DNA from 3 places in the uncultured Halovibrio sp. genome. Region 3 is predicted to be linked to each of the others. Evidence: predicted binding sites of a transcription regulator. Region 3 holds the regulator's gene; each other region holds the start of a gene.
What was found. Region 3 encodes sigma-54, which starts transcription at its own class of promoters, with help from an activator protein. Its sites were predicted from a motif close to TGGCACNNNNNTTGCTNT; they were not measured.

Region 1 (4,429 bases), on a different contig from region 3:
TGTGGGCCGGACCAGAAGGAGGGCCAGCGCAATGATCACCAGGCCCGCGATCACCGGGCGGATGCTGTCCTGAAACCAGGGTTGCTCATAGAAGGGCACAGGCTCAATCTCGGGCTCCTGCTGCTCGGCGAAGTCCGTGTTGACCACGGTCACGCTGTCTCCCCGCGCGGCGGAAAAGCCCACGGCATCCCGAACCAGACGGGTCAGGCGCTCCAGTTCCGCCTGGGGCCATTCGACACTGGTGGTCTCCCCGGTTTCCGGGTTGGTGCGCTTGAGATCATCCACCGCTACCGCCACGCTCATACGGTTGACCGAGCCAGGCTCCTTGCGCGTGAAGCTCAGCAGCCGATCCACCTCGTAGTTGCGGGTCGATGAGGTCCGCGAACTCCGGGAGCCGCCCCCTTCGCCGCCGCCCTCGCCGCCGGCCTGTTCCGGTGCTTCGGCTTCGCCGGGAGGCTGGTTCGAGAGCGCGCCGGGAATTCCACCGGCCTCGCCCTGGCGGTTGATCTCTTCCACAGTCTGCTCGCTGCGCAGAGCCTGCTGCTCGGGGTTGAAGATCTCCTCGGCCTGCTCCACTGCCTTGAAGTCCATGTCCACCGACACTTCCGCGTTGAAGCGGTCGCGCCCCATGATCGGAGCCAGGATTCCCGCGACCCGCTCCTTGAGCCGTTGCTCCACGCGCCGCTGCATCTGGAACTTCTGGGCCATCTCCTGGGCTTTCTCGTTGTTCACATTGGCGGACAGGTGGTTGCCCCGCTGGTCCACGACCGTGACGTCCTCCCGGCTCATCTGGGGCACACTGCCCGCAACAAGGTTGATGACCGAGCGCACCTGGGTTTCATCCATGCGCCTTCCGGAGCCCAGATCCACCATGACCGAGGCAGAGGGGTTGCGGTTGTCACTGACAAAAACGGAATCCTCGGGAATGGCCAGGTGCACGCGGGAATTGCGCACATTGCCCATGGCCCTGATGGTGCGGGCCAGCTCACCTTCCAGGCTGCGGTGGAAGCGGGCCTTTTCCATGAACTGGGAGGTGCCCAGGCCCTGATCCTGCATGATGATCTCAAAGCCCATGCCCTTGTCCTCGGTCACACCTTCCCGGGCCAGAGCCAGGCGGGCTTCATGGATGTCACCCGACGCCACCAGAAGAGCGCCACTGCGGTGCTCAATCCGGTAATCCACCCCGGCGCTGTCCAGCACATTGGTGAGCTCCGCAGGGTTATACTCACTCATATCGCCCACCAGGGGCTTGTAGTCCGAGCCCTGGGCCCAGAGCACCAGTGCCACGGCCAGTGCCACACTGGCGGCAAGACCGACGATAAGCCCCACCTGACGCAACAGGGTCAGCCGGTTGACGCCCATCAGCAGGTTGCTGCCACCTCCAGTGGCACTGCTTTCGCTCCCGCCTCCCCCGCCGCTGGCCGGCGGGTTGGTCTGTTCCGTTTCAGCCGGTACGTTGGCCATTGTGCGCTCCTGTCACCGCACACCGCCCGCGGGCGGATATCCCGTTGAACCGAATCAGATCGGCATGTTCATGATTTTCTCATAGGCCTGCACGACGCGGTTACGCACCTGGGTCGTGGCCTCGAATGCCACCGAAGCTTTCTGGCTCTCGACCATCACCCGCGTGATGTCCACATCCGGATCACCCTGGGTATAGCGGGTCTTGAGGTCCGAGGAGGTCTGCTGCAACTCGTTAACCTGATTGACCGCCCCCTGGAGGGTGTCCATAAAGCTCGGGCCCTCGCCCTGCTGGGCCTCACCCGGCTTCTGGCTGGGCTGCATCTGCTCCGGCCGCAGCTGGTCCGGCTGGATCTGCTGGCGCTGCTGCATCTGCTCGCGCAGCGCACGGATATCGGACAGCACGGAGTTCACATCAGCTCGTTCAACCATTGTTCCTCTCCCAATGCTCAGGGCTCTGCCATGGCAGATTCATCTCGATGACAGAAAAGCAAACAACGGGCCAGAATGAATTTTCCATTCCATTACAGGCTCTTGAGAGAGTTTCTGAGCAAAATCCGGCTGGAAGGGGCGGAATGGAAAAGTGTGCTGACGTGATTTTGACACAAAAAAGCCCGGGCCGGAGCCCGGGCAGGCAGGAGGAAGGGACGTCAGACGAACGCCAGCTCCTCTTCAGGGTTGATGCCATGATCCCGCATCTGGGCAAGCTTGTAGCGCAGGGTACGGGGACTGATGCCCAGCCGTTCGGCCGCCTGTTTGCGGCGGCCACGCTCATCACGCAGGGTCTGCAGGATGATCCGGAACTCACGTTGGCGCAGGTCATCTCCCAGAGAGGCATCCTGGGGCTCACCGGCTGCCTCAACGGCTTGGGGGGCAGGCGCGTCAGCCTCCGCGCCCGGTTCAACAGTCTCTTCCGCATCAGGTTCCGGAACAGCCGATCGCGGCGCCGGTGCGGCGCCGGTGATGCTCTGGTCCAGGCTCAGGTCCCGGTCCGTAATGACCTGCCCCTGCTGCAGGATCAGGGCCCGCTGGATGGCGTTGTCCAGTTCCCGCACATTGCCCGGCCAGTCGTACTGGTAAATAACCCGGCGTGCACTGGGGTCCAGCGTAACCCCGGTCATGTGCATCTGACGGGCGTGCTTTTCCAGCAGATGGTCCGCCAGCGGCAGGATGTCGTCACGGCGCTCGCGCAGCGGCAGCCACTGCAGTGGGAACACACCCAGCCGGTAATAGAGGTCCTCACGGAAGCGGCCCGCGGCCACATCCTCCTGGAGATCCCGGTTGGTGGTGGCAATCACACGCACATCAAGCTGGATGCTGCGGCGGCCACCCACCCGTTCCACTTCGCGCTCCTGAAGGACCCGCAGGAGCTTGGCCTGAAGCCCGATCTCCATTTCCGAGATCTCGTCCAGAAGCAGCGTGCCGCCATTGGCCTGCTCAAACTTGCCCGGCGACGTCTGGTGTGCCCCGGTGAAGGCCCCCTTCTCGTGACCGAAAAGGATCGCCTCCAGCATATTCTCGGGGATAGCGGCGCAGTTGAGGGCCACAAAGGGCTGTGAGGCGCGACTGGATTCGTCATGGATGTAACGCGCCAGCACCTCCTTACCCGTGCCACTTTCGCCACAGATCAGCACAGTGGAGTCCGTGGCGGCCACCTTGCGGGCCAGCTGGAACATCCGCCGGCTGGCGGCATCCTCGGCAATGGCGCGGTTGGCACTGGTAGAGGCAGGGCCTCCCAGAACCCGCGAGACAATGTCCGTCAGCACCTGTGGCTCAAACGGTTTGGCCAGGTAATCCACGGCACCGGCCTGCATGGCGGAAACCGCCTGCTCGATGCGGCCGTAGGCGGTCATCAGCAGTACCGGAATGCCGGGATGATGGCGCTGGATCTCTGCCAGAAGGCTGATGCCGTCCATGCCGGGCATCTGCACGTCACTGATCACCAGATCCACCGGTGCCGAAGCCAGTTTCTCCAGGGCTTCCTCACCACTGGCCGCCTCACTGACCCGGTAGCGCTTGACCTCCAGAGTGGTGACCAGTGCCTCGCGGAGTTCCCCGTCGTCCTCAACAATCAGTATCTTCTGTTTCGCCATGACTACTTCTCCGATGAATCCCCGGGATCACCCGTTGTGCGGCGCGGCCAGCGGCAGCGTGATAATGGCGCTGGTGCCGCTGTGACCATCCGAAACCAGCTCAAAACGCCCCTTGTGGGCCTGAACCACGGCGCTGACCACTGCCAGACCCAGTCCTGTGCCGTGGGACTTGGTAGTGACGAACGCCTCGGTCACGCGCTCGGCCTCTTCCGGAGAGAGGCCCGGCCCGTTGTCTGTGATACAGAAACGGACCTCGCCGCCCTGCCCGGAAACCTCGAGCGCCAGCTCATCCGCGCCGGCTTCCAGGCTGTTGTTGATCAGGTTCAGGCAGGCGCCAATCAGGGCCTCGCGATTGCAGGCGATGGCCCCCTCTGGCCAGTGATCCGGTGTGGTGAGCGTGGCCCGGCGTGTCTGGAGTGACGTCTCCGCATTCTGGACAACGGCCTGAACCCATTCGCCGACACCCAGCTGTTCGGCGAGCCGGATATCACCCCGAGCGAAAATCAGCATGTCGCGGACCTGCTGCTCCAGATGCTGGAGGCGTGCCATCAGCTTGCCGGCACAGCGCTCGCGCATCTCAGCATCCAGGTCCTCTTCATACAGGTGGCCGGCGTAGAGCATGGCTGCCGACAGTGGCGTACGGATCTGGTGAGCCAGCGAGGCAACCATCCGGCCCATGGAGGAAAGCCGTTCAGAACGCGCGAGGCGTGACTGCAGCTCGCGGGTTTCGGTCAGATCGGTAAGGAGAATCAGCTGGCCGGGCTCGTTATCCATGGAGCGGATCTCGATGTTCACCCGGCGGCCATCATTGAGGGACACTTCATGGCCATCATCACGCCGCGGCGCAAAGGCCCGCTGGATCACGTCCACCCAGC
Region 2 (4,429 bases), on a different contig from region 3:
AGGACATTGTCCTGGAACACCGATCAGAGGATCGACTGACCGGTTTCGCCCTGTCCGGCAAGCGCACACGCGATGCCAAACAGTATGAAGCGCAGATGCGCGGTCAATAAGTCAGGAGCCCGAACACAATGTTCCGTGTTGCCAGCGATTATTCGCCAAAAGAAACGGTTGAACGACTCAAAGAGGCCATCAGCACCGAGGGCATGTACCTTCTGTGCCACATCCCGGCCTCGACCAACGTCGCCCACGTTGGCCTGGAGAGCCCTTTCCACCAGGTGCTCGAGGTTTTCCATCCAGCTTATGCCGCGCGCGTGTGGGAAGCCCGGGAGGACGCGGGGATTGCCATACCCGTGCGCGGCCATGTCTATGAGAGCGCCAGCGGCCGGGTCCGGGTCGACTGGCAACGGCCAAGCGTCAACCTTGGCCTCTTCCCCGAACAGGAACTGGCCGCCATCGGGCGTGAACTGGACCCGGTGTTTGAGCGCATCATCCGGTCGGTCGGCAGCGGACCGGAGACGGCATAGCCGCAAATCCAGGAGGGCCAGGCAGGCCATCCTCAGATAACGCCTCGACCATCCAGGCAGGAAGGGGCGGGGAACAGGAGAGATCACCATGACCGAGCAGATCCTTTACAGCGTTGAGGAAGCAAACGCACTGGCCAGCGCCGGCAAGGCGGTGCTGATTGATATCCGCGACAGCGATAAGTACGAAACCGAGCACATCCCGGGTGCCGTGAACGTGTCCGATATTTTCTACTACCTGGCGGAGACCACGGACAGCGGGCTGGACGCAATGCACCAGACATTCGCAGAACTATTCGGCAACGTGGGCCTGGACGGCCAGAAAACCGCCATCGTCTATGAGGACGCCCTGAATACCCAGTACGGCGGTTCCTGCCGGGGGTACTGGCTGCTCAAGTACCTTGGGTATCCAACGGCCGGTATTCTCGATGGCGGCCTCCGCGCCTGGAAGGAGGCAGGCATGCCTTTGACGTCTGAAGCGCCGACAGTGACGCCGGCAACCTTCCCTCTCAACCCGCAGCGCGACCTCCTCGCGACCAGGGATGACATGCTTGAGATCCTGGCCAACGGTGACGCGATCCTGCTGGATAACCGCGACCAGGATGAATGGCTCGGGGAGAGCTCTTCCCCCTACGGTAAGGACTTCGTTCCCCGCAAGGGCCGGCTTCCCGGTGCCGTATGGCTTGAGTGGTACGAGTTCATGGACGATGGGGAAGTCCCCGCCTTCAAGACGCCTGAGGCCATCCGGGAGCTTGCCGCATCCAGGGGCATTGCCCCGGACGACCCCATCGTCATCTACTGCTTCAAGGGCGCGCGGGCGAGCAACACCTTTGTCGCCCTGCGCCAGGCCGGGTTCAGCAACCTCCGGATTTACCTTGGCTCCTGGAACGAATGGGCCAAGGATCCCGCTTTACCCATTGAATCAGGTAGCCCGGGGGCTGCGGCGCCCCTCCTTAAGCAAAGATTGGCTGGTTAGAAGTCCCCCCTACTCTCCACAAACAAACCATCAACATTGAGGTCCCCTACTACGGGAAATCGTGTTGTATGACTACGAGAAATCGTTCTTCACGATTTCTCGTAATTTCCCTGCCCCTTCAGACTCATAATTAATCTTTCCAAATCAGAATCTTAAAAAATAGAACAGGTTGGCACAGCAACTGCTTACTCAGTCTGCAACCGACAGCTCGTACGGTACGAGTGCTGTCAGCTAACAGGCGCCCACTTTTAGGGCAAATGCACTATCGATGCAGCAATCTGGTTCAAGGAGTTGCACTGTTATGAATCATGAAACCATGACCGCCACCATCCTCACCGCCAAGAACGAACAGGGCTACACTTGGGGGCAGCTGGCCGAATCCATCGGCATGTCGCCCGTATGGACGGCTTCCTGCTGCTACGGCATGAACACCATGCTGGAGGACCAGGCCAAGGCTCTGTGCACAACACTGAGCCTCGGCGACGAAGTGGCACGGACCCTGCAAACCTGCCCCCACAAGCACTGGGACAAAGCCGTTCCGACTGATCCGCTCATCTATCGCATCTATGAAGCCTGCATGATCTACGGCGACAGCGTGAAGGACATCATTCACGAGAAATTCGGCGACGGGATCATGAGTGCAATCGACTACAAGATGCACGTGGACCGCGTGGAGGATCCCAAGGGGGACCGGGTCGTGATCACGATGGATGGCAAGTTCCTCCCCTTCAAACGCTGGTAACAGGAGAACCAACATGTCCTATCTTCAACCCAACGAGTTCGTCACCAAGCTGGTGGACGCCGGCGAAGCCAAGATCCACATGGGCACGCGGGACACCCTGATCCGTGCCTTCATGGCGGGGGCGACGCTGGCGCTGGCGGTGATCTTCACCATCACCATCGCGGTGCAGACCGGTTCCTTTCTGGTCGGCGCCCTGCTCTTCCCAGTGGGCTTCTGCATGCTCTATCTCATGGGCTACGACCTGCTCACGGGGGTATTCACGCTCGTGCCCATGGCACTACTGGACAAGCGGCCGGGCGTGACCTTCCCGCGCATGCTGAAGAACTGGGGCCTTGTGGGGCTCGGGAACCTCGGCGGCGCGCTCTTCATCGCCATTTTCGGCTATCTCAACTTCTCCATGGGGGGCTCCGAAGCCATCAATGAAGTCGGCCAGAAGATCATGGCCGTTGGCGAAAGCCGGACCGTGGGTTACCAGGAAGCCGGTATTGCCGGCTGGATCGTTCTCTTCATGCGCGGCATGTTCTGTAACTGGATGGTCTCCATGGGCGTTGTCGGCGCGAGCATTTCCACTCACGTGTCCGGCAAGATCATGGCCATGTGGATGCCGATCATCATCTTCTTCTATCTCGGTTTCGAGCATTCCGTCGTGAACATGTTCCTGTTCCCGATCGGCCTGCTGATGGGCGCGGACTTCACCCTTTACCAGTACATCATGTGGAATGAGATCCCGACGGTTCTGGGCAACCTGGTGGGTGGCCTGACACTGGTTGGCCTGGTTCTGTACACCACTCACGTCCGCACCCAGCCGAAGAAGAGCTTTTCCTGATCGGGGCGACGCCCTGGACTGGATGACCATCCGGTAATAACCCTCCCAGCCGGGGCGTGGTGGCTTGCCGCCGCCCGCCCCGGCTTTTTATGCTGGTATCCCATCCACACAGGGAGTTACAGCATGAAGGCACTGACCCGCACACTGGCCGGCATCACACTGGCTCTGGGCACAACCGCCGCAATGGCCAGCGATGCACCGGAAGAAGCATCCGCCTATTTCATTTCCCCGCAGGACGGCGAGACCGTCAGCTCCCCCGTAACCGTCCGCTTCGGGCTTGAAGGCATGGGTGTGGCGCCCTCTGGGGTCGACCGGAAGAACACCGGCCACCACCACCTGCTCGTGGACGTGGAGGAGATGCCCGCAATGGATGAGCCCATTCCTTCCGACGACCAGCACCGGCACTTCGGCGGTGGCCAGACCCAGACCACACTGGATCTTGAGCCCGGCGAACACGAGCTGACGCTGCTGCTCGGCGATGAGACGCACACGCCCCATGAGCCGCCGGTCAAATCCGAGACGATTACCATTACCGTTGAATAACCGTCTTTGACCTGCCGGGCCGGTCAGCCTATGTCCCTTTCGCTATGAGTACACCACTGCCCGGCCCGGTCAACTGGAAATGGAAAGCCCTGCGTGCCGCCGTGCACGTACGTCGCCACCCCTGGCTGTTCGCGCTTCTGGGCTTCGTAGCGGGCATCGCCAGCTTCCTGCTTGTTGATCGACAACAGGATACGGCGGGACTGATCGCAATACTGATGCTCGCGGGCTGGGTCTGGCTGGTTCTGGAAGACCCGATACGCCGCCTGATCAGCCTGATCCCGGGCGTGGACCTGCCACCGCCGCTGGTGCGCTTCACGACCCAGCTGATCCACCAGGAGAGCTTCTTCTTCGCTCTCCCGTTTTTTGCCATCACCACAACCTGGAACAGCGTTCAGGCCCTGTTCACGGCACTGATCGGCATCGCCGGCCTGATCTCGATCATTGACCCGGTTTACCACGGCTGGCTCACCCGCCACCGCTGGCTCTATCTCGCCTATCACTGCCTGGCGCTGTCCACCATTCTGCTGACGGCACTGCCCATCATCCTGCACCTGAGCACCTGGGAGAGCTACATCATCACCACCGCGCTCACCCTGACTCTGGCATTGCCGAGTCTGGCCCAGGCTGTGCCGCTTGGGGGTGCCCTGCGCCTTGTCGGTATGGCCGTGGTTCTCACGGTCCTCGTGGCTACCGCCTGGTTCGGCCGCGTGGCTGTTCCACCCGCCACCCTGTGGCTGACCGAAAGCACCATATCCCATCTGGTGGACCAGGATGACATGGAGCCGGGACGCTCACTGGAGGAGGCCACTGCCGAGGCGGTC
Region 3 (4,429 bases):
AAACGCCTGGCGGTTTCTGGCAGGGCTGCTTCTGAGCAGCCTGTCACTGCCCCTGTATGCGTTCAATCTGGATTCCGACAAGCCCATCCGGGTTGAATCCGACAATGCCCGCCTGGATGACCAGGAAGGAACCGCCACCTATACCGGCAGTGTCCGGGTTACCCAGGGCGAAGCCCTTCTGACGGCGGACAGAGTGGTTCTCTACAGGGGCGGGGCCCAGAGCCTCAACCGGATGGTAGCCACCGGCGACCCCGCCACCTACGAGCAACCGGAAACCGAACAGGGCCCGGCCGTCTACGCCGAGGGCCGGACCATCATCTACCGGGCCGACGAAGAACGCATCACCTTTGAGAACGAGGCCTTCATCCGGCAGCAGGGCGACACCTTCCGGGGCAACCGGATCGTGTACGACGTGGCCGAAAGGGTGGTCACCGCCTCCAGCTCCGAGGACGACGCGGATGACCGGGTTGAGATGACCATCCAGCCCGGCCGCGACAGCGGCAACGACAACAGCAACTGAGCGGACCCCATGGCGAGACTGGAAGCGCTGAACCTGGCCAAGAGTTACCGCCGCCACCCGGTGGTGATGGACGTTTCCCTCAGCATCCAGAGTGGTCAGATCGCCGGGCTGCTCGGGCCCAATGGCGCCGGCAAGACCACCTGTTTCTACATGATCGTGGGCCTGGTTCCCCATGACCGGGGCCGCATCCGCATCGATGACCGCGACATCACCCACCTGCCCATGCACGGCCGCGCCCGTGCCGGTATCGGCTATCTGCCACAGGAAGCCTCGGTCTTCCGGCGCCTGACCGTGGCGCAGAACCTGATGGCGATCCTGCAGACCCGCAGCGACCTCACAAAGGCCGAACGTGAGGAACGCATGGAGTCACTCCTGCGTGAGTTCCACATCAGCCACATCCGCAACAGCCTGGGCATGAGCCTTTCCGGCGGTGAGCGCCGCCGCGCCGAGATCGCCCGTGCGCTGGCGGTGGAGCCGGCCTTCATCCTGCTGGACGAACCCTTCGCCGGCGTGGACCCGATCTCGGTCAGCGACATCAAGCAGATCGTGCGCCAGGTGCGTGACCGGGGCATCGGTGTCCTGATCACCGACCACAACGTGCGCGAGACGCTCGACATCTGCGAAACCGCCTATATCGTCAGCGAAGGCCACATCATCGCCTCCGGCACCTCCGAGGACATCCTCGCCAACCAGCAGGTCAAGGAAGTCTATCTGGGCGACGAATTCCGTCTGTGACACGGTCCTCCCAAAACCGTTGTCGCCCTGCCCAATTGGCCTGTACACTCAATTCAAAAGACATTAAGCAAAATCCCTGCCGGCCTGCCACAGGGTCGGATTAAGGTTACGTAAATGCGGGACAATCGGTAACGGGAAAGCAGTCGATGGTCATGAAAGCGTCCCTGCAGCTGAAGATGGGCCAGCAGCTCACAATGACGCCCCAGCTTCAGCAGGCAATACGGTTACTCCAGCTCTCCACACTCGACCTGCAGCAGGAGATCCAGCAGCAGCTGGAATCCAATCCCATGCTTGAAACCGCCGAGGAAGCCGAAGCGGAAGCTGAAGCCGGGACTGACGACAGCGAAACCGCTGACACCAGTGAACACAGTGACAGCAGGGAAGATGGCCGCGAATCCGGTGAGTCAGAGGGATCGCAGGAAGACGAATCACGGGAAACCGCCGGCGCCGAGCCCGAGAGCTGGGAGAACGAGAACTGGCAGGACAACAGCGAAATCCCCGACAACCTGCCCGTGGACACCGCCTGGGACGACGTCTACCAGACCGCCCCCGCCTCGCCCGCCAGCTCACGCCCCGAGGATGAAGGCGGCGAATCGGATTTTGAGAGCCGCAACAGCCGTGGCGAGACTCTCCAGGATCACCTGCACTGGCAGCTCAACCTCACCCCCATGTCCGAGCGCGACCGCGCCATTGCCCACGCCCTGGTGGATGGCATCGACGACAGCGGCTATCTGACCCAGAGCCTTGAGGAGATCCATCAGGGGCTGAGCGCGCCGGACGACGAGGATCCACTGGAGATGGACGAGGTTGAAGCGGTCCTGCACCGGCTGCAGCACTTCGACCCGCCCGGGGTGGCCGCACGGGACCTGCGCGAGTGCCTGCTGATCCAGCTCAATCAGCTTCCCACGGACACCCCCTGGCTCAAGCAGGCACGGCTGGTGATCAGCCACTACATCCAGCTGCTCGGCAGCCGTGACTACCGCCAGCTGATGCGCCGCAGCCGGCTCAGCGAGGCGCAGCTCAAGGAGGTCCTGGGGCTGATCCAGAGCCTGCACCCCCGCCCCGGGGATGCCATCGGCGAGGAAGAAACCGAATACGTGGTCCCGGACGTGATCGTCACCCGCCAGGAAGGGCGCTGGAAGATCGAACTGAACCCGGAGATCGCGCCCCGGCTGCAGGTGAACAGCCTCTATGCGTCACTCATCCGCCAGTCCGACAGCAGCAGGGACAACACCTATCTGCGCGACCAGCTCCAGGAGGCCAAGTGGTTCATCAAGAGCCTTCAGAGCCGTAACGAAACCCTGTTGAAAGTCGCCTCCCAGATCGTCGATCATCAGCAGAGGTTCTTTGAAGAGGGCGAGGAAGCGATGAAGCCGCTGATCCTCTCCGAAATCGCCCAGGCGGTGGAAATGCACGAGTCCACCATATCCCGCGTCACCACCCAGAAGTACATGCACACCCCGCGTGGCATTTACGAACTGAAGTATTTCTTTTCCAGCCATGTGAGCACGGACGAAGGCGGCGAGTGCTCGTCCACAGCCATCCGTGCCATGATCCGCAAACTCATCAATGAGGAGGAAAGCCGAAAACCGCTGAGCGACAACCGTATAGCGACTATACTCAGTGATCAGGGCATCAATGTGGCACGCCGCACGGTGGCGAAATACCGCGAGGCGATGCACATTCCACCCTCGAACGAACGCAAACGTCTCGTCTAGAGGGTCTGACGCCTGTATGATGGCCACCTTCCGGTGGCCGGGCCGAACCGGAAACAGGAGCGGACTATGCAACTCAACATTTCAGGTCACCACATCGAGCTGACTGAAGCCCTCAAGGACTATGTCCGGAGCAAGATGGACAAACTTGAGCGACACACCGACCAGATCAGCAACACCCAGGTGACGCTGTCGGTGGTCAAACAGCGACAGACCGCCGAAGCCACGCTCCATGTAACCGGGGGCGAAATCAACGCCAAGGCCCAGCACGACGATATGTACGCGGCGATCGATCAGCTTGTGGACAAGCTTGACCGGCAAATTCTCAAACATAAGGAAAAGCAGGTGGAACGCATGCACGGTGCGGCCACCCGCTGATCCCAAGCGGTATCCATGGTCCATTCATCACTGTCCATTGAATCCATCCTTGCCCCGGAACTGGCCCTCTGCGGTGTTCCGGGGACCAGCAAGAAACGCATCCTCGAGACCATTGCCGAAAGGGTGGCCCTGCACTACCCGGAGCTTGAGGAGAACCAGATCTTCAACAATCTGGTGGCGCGGGAGCGCCTCGGCAGCACCGGCATCGGACAGGGCATCGCCATTCCGCACTGCCGGCTCGAGGACTGCAAGCGCGTGGTGGGCGCGCTGCTGACGCTGGATGAACCCATCAACTTCGATGCCATCGACAGTGAGCCGGTGGATCTGCTGTTCGTGCTCCTGGTGCCGCAGAATGCCACCAGTGAGCACCTTGAGCTGCTCAGCCAGCTGGCGGAGAAGTTCAATGACCGCGGCCTGTGCCGGCGCCTGCGCCAGTGCCAGGACTCGCAGGAACTCTATGACCTGATTGTCGCCAGCGAAAAGGCATCGCCGTAACGCCGACCCATCCAGCCAGCGGGAGATCGGGCTGTGAAACTGACCATCGTGAGCGGCCGCTCGGGCTCCGGCAAGAGCACAGCGCTCCATGTGCTGGAAGACCTCGGCTACTACTGCATCGACAACCTGCCCATCGGACTGCTGCAGCCGCTGACGCGCAAGGCGCTGGAATCGGACGAGCAGCAGAGCGACATCGCCGTCAGCATTGACGCCCGCAATCTCTCCGCGGACATTGCCGATTTCGAGAACCTCTACCGCCAGCTCCAGCACCCGGACCTGAGGGTGGAGGTCATCTATCTGGACGCGGCGGACAGCATGCTGCTGCAGCGCTTCCACGCGACCCGCCGCAAGCACCCCCTGAGCACACCGGGGCGCTCGCTGTCCGAGGCCATTCAGGACGAGAAAGCCCTGCTGGAACCCATCGCGCGGCTTGCGGACCTGCACATCGACACCACCGAACGCTCCATGTACGAGCTGCGCGACATGGTACGCGAGCGGATCGTGGGGCGGGACGAACAGCAGATGGCCCTTCTGATCCAGTCGTTCGGCTACAAGCACGGGGTGCCCATCGACTCGGATTTCGTCT

Region 1: fliE (flagellar hook-basal body complex protein FliE) is a predicted target of sigma-54. The motif match lies at 1,949-1,966, and genes of this name have one in related genera.
Region 2: cynS (cyanase) is a predicted target of sigma-54. The motif match lies at 1,668-1,685, and genes of this name have one in related genera.

Annotation. Positions count from the first base shown of each region.
Region 1 is NZ_CAJXMA010000037.1:19,768-24,196, forward strand. Features, by position in the region: gene fliF (flagellar basal-body MS-ring/collar protein FliF) at 1-1,464, opposite strand, end outside; gene fliE (flagellar hook-basal body complex protein FliE) at 1,519-1,893, opposite strand; gene QZ501_RS08890 (sigma-54 dependent transcriptional regulator) at 2,112-3,554, opposite strand; gene QZ501_RS08895 (ATP-binding protein) at 3,582-4,429, opposite strand, start outside.
Region 2 is NZ_CAJXMA010000081.1:3,480-7,908, forward strand. Features, by position in the region: gene QZ501_RS12720 (FAD-dependent oxidoreductase) at 1-110, shown strand, start outside; gene QZ501_RS12725 (DUF302 domain-containing protein) at 129-524, shown strand; gene QZ501_RS12730 (sulfurtransferase) at 613-1,497, shown strand; gene cynS (cyanase) at 1,799-2,239, shown strand; gene QZ501_RS12740 (formate/nitrite transporter family protein) at 2,253-3,065, shown strand; gene QZ501_RS12745 (DUF4399 domain-containing protein) at 3,189-3,608, shown strand; gene QZ501_RS12750 (DUF5924 family protein) at 3,653-4,429, shown strand, end outside.
Region 3 is NZ_CAJXMA010000111.1:768-5,196, forward strand. Features, by position in the region: gene lptA (lipopolysaccharide transport periplasmic protein LptA) at 1-520, shown strand, start outside; gene lptB (LPS export ABC transporter ATP-binding protein) at 530-1,255, shown strand; gene QZ501_RS14270 (RNA polymerase factor sigma-54) at 1,408-2,973, shown strand; gene raiA (ribosome-associated translation inhibitor RaiA) at 3,040-3,348, shown strand; gene ptsN (PTS IIA-like nitrogen regulatory protein PtsN) at 3,364-3,843, shown strand; gene rapZ (RNase adapter RapZ) at 3,877-4,429, shown strand, end outside.